One region of the Pseudarthrobacter sp. S9 genome, then DNA from elsewhere that is predicted to be linked to it. Evidence: riboswitches for the same ligand, from Rfam matches in the RefSeq annotation. Region 1 holds a riboswitch; the other holds the start of a gene.
What was found. Region 1 has a riboswitch for thiamine pyrophosphate ahead of ACQCSY_RS11335 (ECF transporter S component). Riboswitches for the same ligand answer to the same signal wherever they lie in the genome.
Positions count from the first base shown of each region.

Region 2: linked by a shared signal. The riboswitch ahead of ACQCSY_RS22995 (LLM class flavin-dependent oxidoreductase) and the one ahead of ACQCSY_RS11335 (ECF transporter S component) in region 1 are both predicted to bind thiamine pyrophosphate.

Region 1 covers NZ_CP189576.1:2,371,417-2,375,929, reverse strand. The annotation lists gene ACQCSY_RS11345 (energy-coupling factor transporter transmembrane component T family protein) at 1-419, opposite strand, end outside; gene ACQCSY_RS11340 (ABC transporter ATP-binding protein) at 416-2,011, opposite strand; gene ACQCSY_RS11335 (ECF transporter S component) at 2,028-2,675, opposite strand; TPP riboswitch at 2,743-2,886, opposite strand; gene ACQCSY_RS11330 (DUF4235 domain-containing protein) at 3,084-3,347, shown strand; gene mnhG (monovalent cation/H(+) antiporter subunit G) at 3,384-3,782, opposite strand; gene ACQCSY_RS11320 (monovalent cation/H+ antiporter complex subunit F) at 3,772-4,050, opposite strand; gene ACQCSY_RS11315 (Na+/H+ antiporter subunit E) at 4,047-4,513, opposite strand, start outside.
Region 2 covers NZ_CP189577.1:201,842-206,354, reverse strand. The annotation lists partial or broken gene ACQCSY_RS23010 (IS110 family transposase) at 167-393, shown strand; gene ACQCSY_RS23005 (thiazole synthase) at 690-1,502, opposite strand; gene thiS (sulfur carrier protein ThiS) at 1,508-1,744, opposite strand; partial or broken gene ACQCSY_RS22995 (LLM class flavin-dependent oxidoreductase) at 1,945-2,265, opposite strand; TPP riboswitch at 2,312-2,408, opposite strand; partial or broken gene ACQCSY_RS22990 (aldehyde dehydrogenase family protein) at 2,452-2,642, shown strand; partial or broken gene hxlB (6-phospho-3-hexuloisomerase) at 2,975-3,549, shown strand; gene hxlA (3-hexulose-6-phosphate synthase) at 3,626-4,249, shown strand.

The sequences.
Region 1 (4,513 bases):
TGCGCCAGGGCGTCGGCCAGGTCCGTGGGGTCCGTGCAGCTCATCAGCAGCACCGCGGGCAGTGCGATGGCGAGGCCGCGGAGCATGAAGCCGAGCCCCAGCTGCAGGGAGCCCGCGCTGATGGACCAGATGCCGGCGTCGAACAGTATGGACCCGGTGTCCGGCGCCAGGATGGCGGTGCTCCAGCCGCCCAGCGTCGCCGCGAGGATCAACGGCCAGCCGCGCTGCCACAGCAGGGCAACGGTCAGCCCGGCCAGCGGGAAAAGCATCAGTTCGAAGGCCAGCGCCACCGACGCCGAGACCCAGTCGATCGACAACGCCAGCACCAGGGTGATCATGACGACGGCGGTGAACTTGGCCAGCGGATTGGCGCGGGTCAGCAGGGCATGGTTGCCGCGCAGGTTCAGGACTTCCCTCATGGCGACGCCGCCTCGGGCAGCCCGAGGTCCGCGACGTCAAGGCCCGGCGTGGCCAGCCTGAGTTCGGTGCCGCCGAGGACGGCGCTGAATTCCTGATCGTGCGTGACGGAGACGACGGCGGTGCCGGCGTCGAGGAGTTCGGAGAGGAAGGAGGCGAGTTCAGCCCAGGTGTTCGCGTCCTGGCCGAAGGTGGGCTCGTCCAGCACCAGCACCTGCGGGTGGGCGGCGAGCACCGTCGCCACCGAGAGGCGCCGCTTTTCGCCGCCGGAGAGCGTGTAGGGGTTGGCGTCCACCAAGTCCCTCAGCCGCAGTCGCTCCAGCAGCTCGTCCACGCGCTCTTCACCGTAGCCGAGGTGGCGGGGGCCGAACATGAGCTCATCGAGCACGCGGCCGGTGACGAACTGGTGCTCGGGTTCCTGGAAGACGGTCCCGATCCTGGCGATCAGCTGCTGGGCCTTCCACTGGTACGGATCGATGCCGGCGCCGGCGCTGAGCTCCAGCGTGGCAGAGACCGCCCCCGCGACTGGCTGCAGGAGACCGGCCAGGGTCAGGGCGAAGGTCGATTTCCCCGAACCGTTGGGGCCGGTGATGGTCAGGGCCTCCCCGGCGCGGACCCGGGCCGTGATGCCGGACTGCACCGGGTGCGGTGCGATGGTGCGGAAGCCGCCGCGCAGACCGGCGCGGCGTGGCCGCTCCCGGGAAACCGCGAGCTGTTCCGCGGCGAGCAGCAGCTGTCCGGCAGCCCCGGCCGCCGTGCGTGCCCGGGCCTGCGGCACATGGCCCGGCACCCAGACGCCCGCAGCAATGAGCATGTCCCGTGCCTGTTCCAGGACCTGGTCCGGGGTGCCGTCGATCAGCACCGCGGACTCCGTGGCGGAACCCGGCCGCAGCACCACGATCCGGTCCACGAGGTCTTTCCACACGGCCACCCGGTGCTCCACGACCACCAGGGTGGCCCCGGTCTTGTCCAGGCAGCGGCCCACGGCGTCGCGGACTTCCAGGACGCCGGCCGGGTCCAGGTTGGCGGTGGGTTCGTCGAGCAGGAGCAGCCCGGGGCGCATCGCGAGGATGCCGGCGAGCGCCAGGCGCTGCTTCTGTCCGCCGGAGAGGGCCGACGTCGGGTGGTCCAGCGGCAGCCGGGCCAGCCCGACGTCGTCGAGCGCTTCCTGCACACGCGCCCAGATCTCCGCCGGGGGCACGGAAAGGTTCTCCGCCCCGAACGCGACGTCGTCGCCGAGGCGCGAGAGCACCACCTGGGTTTCCGGGTCCTGCTGCATGAGTCCGGCCCGGCCGCGCTGCGCCCGCGGCGGGGCGCCGTCGATCAGGAGGCTTCCGGCCTCGTCGGAGTCCTCGGCGTCGCCCGAAGCTCCGCCCGCGGCACCGGCGCCGGCGGAGCTGTCGCCGAGCACGCCCGCCAGGGCGTGGAGCAGCGTCGACTTGCCGGCGCCGGAAGGGCCCAGCAACAGCACCCGTTCCCCCGGCCGGATGTCCAGGTCCAGCCCGCTGACCGCGGGCCGGGGCCTGCCCGCGTGCCGCCAGCCCCAGCCGCGGGCCGTGATCGCCGACGGGCGGACTGTATTGGAAGATGTCATGAGTCGTCGGCGGATGTCAGGAGAAGACAGGCTCCGTGGCGGCCTTGCGGGAGGCCAAGGAGCTCAGTACCCCGGTCTTGGCCAGGCCGCGGGTGGCGAGCCAGGACAGGGCGCCGGCAATGACGGCAGCGGAGATTGCCATGAAGACGATGTAGGCGAGCTTGTCACCGGCGGCGTAGGCGATGTTCCAGCCCCACGGCAGGAAGGAGTCGTTGAGGCCGCCGAACAGGCCCGCGCCGGCTCCGGCCAGCAGGGACACCGGCAGGTTGAACTTCCTGTACAGGATCGCGGCGAACACCAGCTCCGCGCCGAGGCCCTGGAGGACGCCGGAAATCAGCACCGTGGTGCCGTACTGCGAGCCCATGATCAGCTCGCCGGTGGCAGCCACTGTTTCGCAGAACAGGGCGGCGCCCGGCTTGCGGATGATGAGCATGCCCAGCACGGCCGGGATCATCCAGCCGCCGGCATAGAGACCTGTCAGGGGCGGGTAGAACGCGTTGACGGGTGCGGAAATCACGTTGGCGCCCTGGGACCAGGCCCAGAAAATCACGCCGCCGGCGACGGCGATCAAGGCGGCCACCACGATGTCCACCACACGCCAGTTGTAGTTGCGTTGTCCAAGCATCGGCTTGGCAGAACCATGCTTTGCAGATGTATCAGTCATGTCGTCCTCCTGAGGAACAGGAGGGGAGAGTCCCCCGGCTGGCCGCCGCTTCCGCCGCCGCTCCGGGCACTCTGAGATCTCGACTCCCTTGCGCCGGTACTAGCCGGATCAGGTTCGAGGGTCTGCGGCTGTCCGCACTCTCAGCGCCCACCATTGGTTCCCCTGGATTCCTCCAGTGATGCCCGACGGCGGCGCTCCCCTGTCGTATTAAAATCGCCCTTGTGGGCGTTGTTCAGTTTACACCCGCAGGCCCGCCAAATCCCGCGCCGGCTGTCACAATTCCCCCGCTATCCCGGCGGGAATCCCCCCAGCAGGGACGCTAGGCTAGGGGCAGCCCTGTTTCCTGCCACCCTGCTTCCTCCCACTCGGTTTCCTCCCACCCTGCTTCCTCCCACAAGGAGTCCCGGAATGAACATCGTCATCAAATTGCTCGGCACCGGCATCAGCCTCCTCGCCGGGTTTGTCGGTACCAAGCTCGTCGACACCGTCTGGGAGAAGTCCACCGGCAACAAGCCGCCTAAGGGCCACGACGACGACATCCCCACCACGCTACGCTCGGCCCTGATCTTCGCCCTGATCTCCGCCTCGGTCAGCGCCATCATCCAGGTGCTTGCCAACCGCGGCACCCAGCGCGCGATCACCCGCTTCGCCAAGACCCAGGACATCGTCTAACCGGGCTCCCCGGTGATTGGGCCTGGACTACCGGGCTCAGCCACCCTGGTCGTCGTCGGCACCGCGCTTGGCGGCCGACTGCTGGACCACGGCCTCGAGCTCGTCGGTGCTCAGCAGCTCCGGGTGCAGGTGCTTGGTGCGGTAGCCGGCCCGGCCCACCATGTGGGCGGACACGGGCACGGTGAGCAGCTGGAACAGCCAGGCGACCGCCAGCGCGGGCCACACCCACCAGATGCGCATCTGGAGCCCCAGGGCGAACAGCAGCAGGAACAGTCCGAGCACCTGGGGCTTGGTGGCGGCGTGCATCCTGCTCATGAGGTCGGGGAACCGCAGCAGCCCGACGGCGGCGGCGAGGGACATCAGCGCGCCGACCACCATGAAGACGGCGGAGACGGCGTCGATCATGAAGTCGGCCAGGGACGCGTCAGGATTCACGGACGTTCTCCCGCCTGTCCGCCACGAACCGCGCCACGGTGACGGAGCCGACGAAACCGATGATGGACAGCGCCACCAGAAGCATCAGGTTGTTGAGGTGCCGGTTGACGGCCATGTCGATGCAGAGCGCGGCCCCGACGATGGCCAGCAGCACGTCGGCGGCGAGCACCCGGTCCAGCAGCGAGGGGCCCCTCGCGATCCGGATGATCGCTCCGGCGGCGGCCAGGGACAGTACGACGGCGGTCACCGTCAGGACAAGCTGCATCATGCGCGCGCCTCCTGCTTGAGTGCGGACAGTTCGTCTCGGCTCCCCATGATGCGGATCAGCCCGGCCTCGGTGTCCCGGACTTCCTTGCGGAGCCGGGTCGCGTCCTCGGCGTTGCGGACATTGATGCCGTGGATGTACAGCGTGGACGTGGACCTGTCCACCTCCACCACGAGCGAGCCCGGGATCAGCGAGATCACGTGCCCGGTGGCGGTCACCAGGAGGTCGGAGTGGCTCCGCAGGGGGACGGCGACGACGGCGCTGATCACCCGCGGTCCGCGGGCGGCGGCCAGGAACAGGACCTGGAAGCTCGCTGCCGCCACCTTCGCGAGGAAGATGACGGCGAAGGGGATGGCGCGGAGCACATTGAAGCGGCCGCCGAGCTCCACCGGGGGCAGGTAGAACACGCGCGCCACCACCACCGCGATGAGTGCGCCGAAGAGCAGGTTGCCCGGGCTGAAGTTCT
Region 2 (4,513 bases), on a different replicon from region 1:
AACGCGCCAGACTTCCGCTATCGCCGTCGGTTCGGGCGTGTCGATACCGACTGCACAGCCAGCCTCTGAGGCCACCCCGGTGACGGCTGCCGCGGACTCGATGTCACGTGGCGTCACCTCGCCGCCCGCGTTGTGCGAGGTGAACCGGATGAATACACGGTTGTAACGCTACCGAAGGATCGCCCGGCGGCGGGGCAAGAAACGCGCCATCGTCGCCGTCGGACGTTCCATCCCGTCATCGTCTGGCACCTCCTGAAGGACCCGGACGCACGGTTCCATGACCTCGGCGCCCACAACTTCACCCGCCGCACCAACCCGGACACCAAAAAACGCGGCCACATCCGCCAGCTCGAAGCCCTCGGCTACACCGTCACCCTGACCCCGGGAGCCTGACACCCGCCCGCCTTCATACCGCGGACCCACCCCGCCGGACCCCGGCGGGCACACCAGCACGCCACCCGCCGCAGCCAGCTCACCCCCATTTTCGGATCAGCTCGAGCACGCTGGCCGCCGTCGGCGTCTTGTAGACAGTGACCCGCCGCCCAGGCGGTAGCGCCGGTCCGGCAGGCCCGAAAGGGACTCGTCAATTTGCGGCGGGTGAGGACCTCGTCCTTAGGTGCCACGGCTGAGTCTTGGTGGGGAGCGGGTGAGCCTGCCCATCGCCGCACCCGCACAGTCAGAACCCTGGTCTAGAGGAACTCGGCCCGGCCTTCCATCGCAGAAGACGCCAGCGCATGCTCGCGGCGCGGGATACGCCCGGCCGCCTTCGCCAGCCTACCGGCGATAACAGCGTGTTTGAAGGCTTCACCCATGAGCGCAGGGTTCTGCGCGCGGGTCACGGCCGTGGCCAGCAGAACGGCGTCGCAACCCAGTTCCATAGCGAGGGCGGCATCCGAGGCGGTACCGATGCCCGCATCCAGCACCACAGGCACAGAGGAGCGCGACACGATCAGCTCAATGTTGTGCGGGTTGAGGATTCCCAGGCCCGTCCCGATCGGAGAGCCAAGCGGCATGACTGCGGTGGCCCCCAGGTTCTCCAGACGCAGCGCCAGGACCGGGTCGTCATTGGTGTACGCGAAGACTTTGAAACCACGGTTGACGAGCTGCTCGGTGGCATCCACGAGTTCCACGGCGTCCGGCAAGAGCGTGTGCTCATCGGCAATGACTTCGAGTTTGACCCAGTCCGTTTCCAGCGCGTCGCGGGCCAGTTCCGCCGTCATGACCGCATCCCTTGCGGTGAAGCAGCCGGCGGTGTTCGGCAGGACCCGGATGTTGTTGTCCACGAGCAGCCGGAACAGGGAACCCGTTTCGGCGGGCGAGTAGCGGCGCATGGCTACCGTGGTCAGTTCCGTCCCGGAGGCCAGGAGCGCGGCACCGAGTCCGTCCAGGCTAGGCGCTCCGCCCGTGCCCATAATGAGCCGGGAGCTCAATTCCACGCCATCGATGACCATGCGGTCAGTCTCTGTTCCAGGCCCGGCTGGAAGCGCAGTTGTTTCAGTCATCATCCTCATCCTCCCTGAATTGCTGTAACGAGTTCAATGCCATCGCCCTCAGCAAGCGCCGTGCTGTGCCACTGGCTGCGGGGCACCACCTCCGAGTTGCGCGCTATTGCCACACCCAGCCGCTGGCCGTCCGCGGCCTGCCCGCTGGGGGCAAGTTCGCGGCCTGTGATCTGGCTGACGAGCGTTGCAGCGGAGGCCATTGCCCCTACGGCGTGGGGCTTGCCGTTCAGTGTGATGTTCATGCTGATTCCTTGTTTCTGGTCAAATATGATTGAGGGTTGCAGCGGCTGAGCCTGATTCGGCGGGGACTGGTCCGGCGTGCCCGGACGCGCCCGGGCGGTTGCTGATGTCTAGTTCGTGGGTTTGCCCATGGGACTTCGGACTTGCCACAGTGAAGTGGACGTGGCCCTGCCGGGATGGGTCAGTGGAGAGGCTTATAGGACTATCCATTGTCCGGGACGCCTACGGTCGGCCGTTCCAGTCCGAGGTGTCCGCGCAGCATGTCCGCCGTGTAGCTGCTGCGGAAGAGCCCACGCCGTTGTAATACCGGAACCACCCTGTCCACGAACTCGTCGAGCGAATCGGGCAGCAGCGGCGGCATGAGGTTAAACCCGTCTGCGGCACCGGAGCGAAACCACAGCTCAATCTGGTCGGCGACGTGCTCTGGAGTTCCGAACACGGTGCAGTGGCCCCGCCGGCGGCCAGCCTTCCCAGCAGTTGCCACTGTTGGCTTCTCCGCCTCGATGATCCGCAGGATCAACGAGGCGGAGCCGTTCGGGCATGGCCCAGGCGTGGTCAGGCGTCAGGCGAATAGTCATCCGCAACATCCCTTCGCTAGTACGAACTAGATCAGGTTCAACGGGTGTTCTCTCAGCCCCGGCCAGCAGGGCACCCCGTGTCACTGGAATAAACCCTACTCGCAACCAGGCGGACAGAACCGTGGAGTCCGGAATGCTTCATCAAGTCCTCAGCCGACACCGTCAAACGGCTCACCCTGGAGTTCGGCGGCAACGACGCCGGTATCGTGCTGCCGACGCCGACGCCGACGCCGATCCCAACGCCATCGCCCAAGACCTGTTCTGGGTGCCTTCAGCAACGCCGGCCGGACCTGCGGCGGCCCTCAAACGCCGCTACGTCCACTAAGACATCTACGAGGCCGTATGCGAAGAACGCTGTCGCAGTCCATTGCGTGCGGACACGGCGGACCTCCGTCCATCATGACCGGCAGCAGGCGGACAATGGCCGTGGCTGCGTAGCTACCTCCCCGGGCAACGCCCTGCCATTCAACGGGGGATCGATGGACTGCACACCCATGCCGCTGAATCTCGTCAGGGCATACCGGACGATCCACACACCCACCTACCCAAACGGGCAGTTTAAACCATCCCGAATTAGCGTTTCCCCTCCCCGTAAATGACAGGACGATGGATGTCAGGCCCACCTCTGGAGGAGGAGAAGTGAATTTGACCGTGATGACCGGACCCGCCCCGGACGTATCCGGGGAAGCCTTCGCCGGCAGCGTCTCCCTTGTCCTGGGGGAGATCGCGGATACCGCCGCAGGCATCGACCGGCAGCAGGTGGCCGGCCTGGCCCGTCACCTTAGCCAGCCGGGCCGGGTGTTTGTTGCCGGCGCGGGCTGGTGTTGCGGATGGCGGCGATGAGGCTGATGCACCTGGGCCTGAATGTCCACATCGCCGGTGACACCACCACTCCCGCAATCGCTTCCGGGGACCTGCTCCTGGTGGCCTCCGGATCGGGGACGACCTCGGGGGTGGTCAAGTCAGCGGAAACGGCGGCGAAGGCCGGGGCGCGGATCGCCGCGTTCACCACCAACCCGGATTCCCCGCTCGCCGGGCTCGCCGACGCCCTGGTGACCATTCCCGCCGCGCAGAAGACCGACCACGGCTCCAGCGTCTCGCGCCAGTACTCCGGGTCCCTGTTCGAACAGGTGCTTTTCCTCGCCACCGAGGCCCTCTTCCAGTCCCTGTGGGACAACACCGATGTGCCCGCCGAAGAGCTCTGGCTCCGGCACGCCAACCTCGAATAACCGGGGCCCCTCTTTTTCCACACCCACCGCAGTTACCTGCAGAGAACCGCAGTTCCTTACAGAAAGTAGAAACATCATGAAGCTCCAAGTTGCTATGGACGTTCTGACCACCGAAGCCGCCCTCGAACTGGCCGGCCAGGTCGCCGAATACGTCGACATCATCGAACTCGGCACCCCGCTGATCAAGGCCGAAGGGCTCTCCGCCGTCACCGCCGTCAAGAACGCCCACCCGGACAAGATCGTCTTCGCCGACATGAAGACCATGGACGCCGGCGAACTCGAAGCCGACATCGCCTTCAAGGCCGGCGCCGACCTGGTCACCGTGCTCGGCACCGCGGACGACTCCACCATCGCCGGCGCCGTCAAGGCAGCCAAGGCCCACAACAAGGGCATCGTCGTGGACCTCATCGGTGTCGCAGACAAGGTCACCCGCGCCAAGGAAGCCCGCGCCCTGGGTGCGAAGTTCGTCGAGATGCACGCCGGCCTGGACGAACAGGCCAAGCCCGGCTTCGACCTGACCGGACTCCTGAGCGCCGGAGCAGAAGCACGCGTCCCGTTCTCCGTCGCCGGCGGCGTGAAGCTCGCCACCATAGCAGCTGTCCAGCAGGCCGGCGCCGACGTCGCCGTCGTCGGCGGCGGCATCTACAGCGCAGCCGACCCCGCCCTGGCCGCCAAGCAACTCCGCAACGCCATCAACTAACCCTCCGATTGACGGTGGCGTCCCGCACCCTTAAAGCCGCGGGACGCCACCTCCGGAGTCCAGCCCCTGCAACTTCAGGGGGCCCGCAGCCGAGGAATTTCTTGCCTGGGCCCCCGCGGAGAGCCCCCACCGCGGGCAGTACCGCGCCGACGACGGCCGACTGATACGGGTCATCGAGAACGGCACAGGCTGCCGTCGTCTGTTTGTTTGTGATGATCCCGTCGTGCTGTATTCGATCTAAGACGGGCTAGTCGACGACGACGA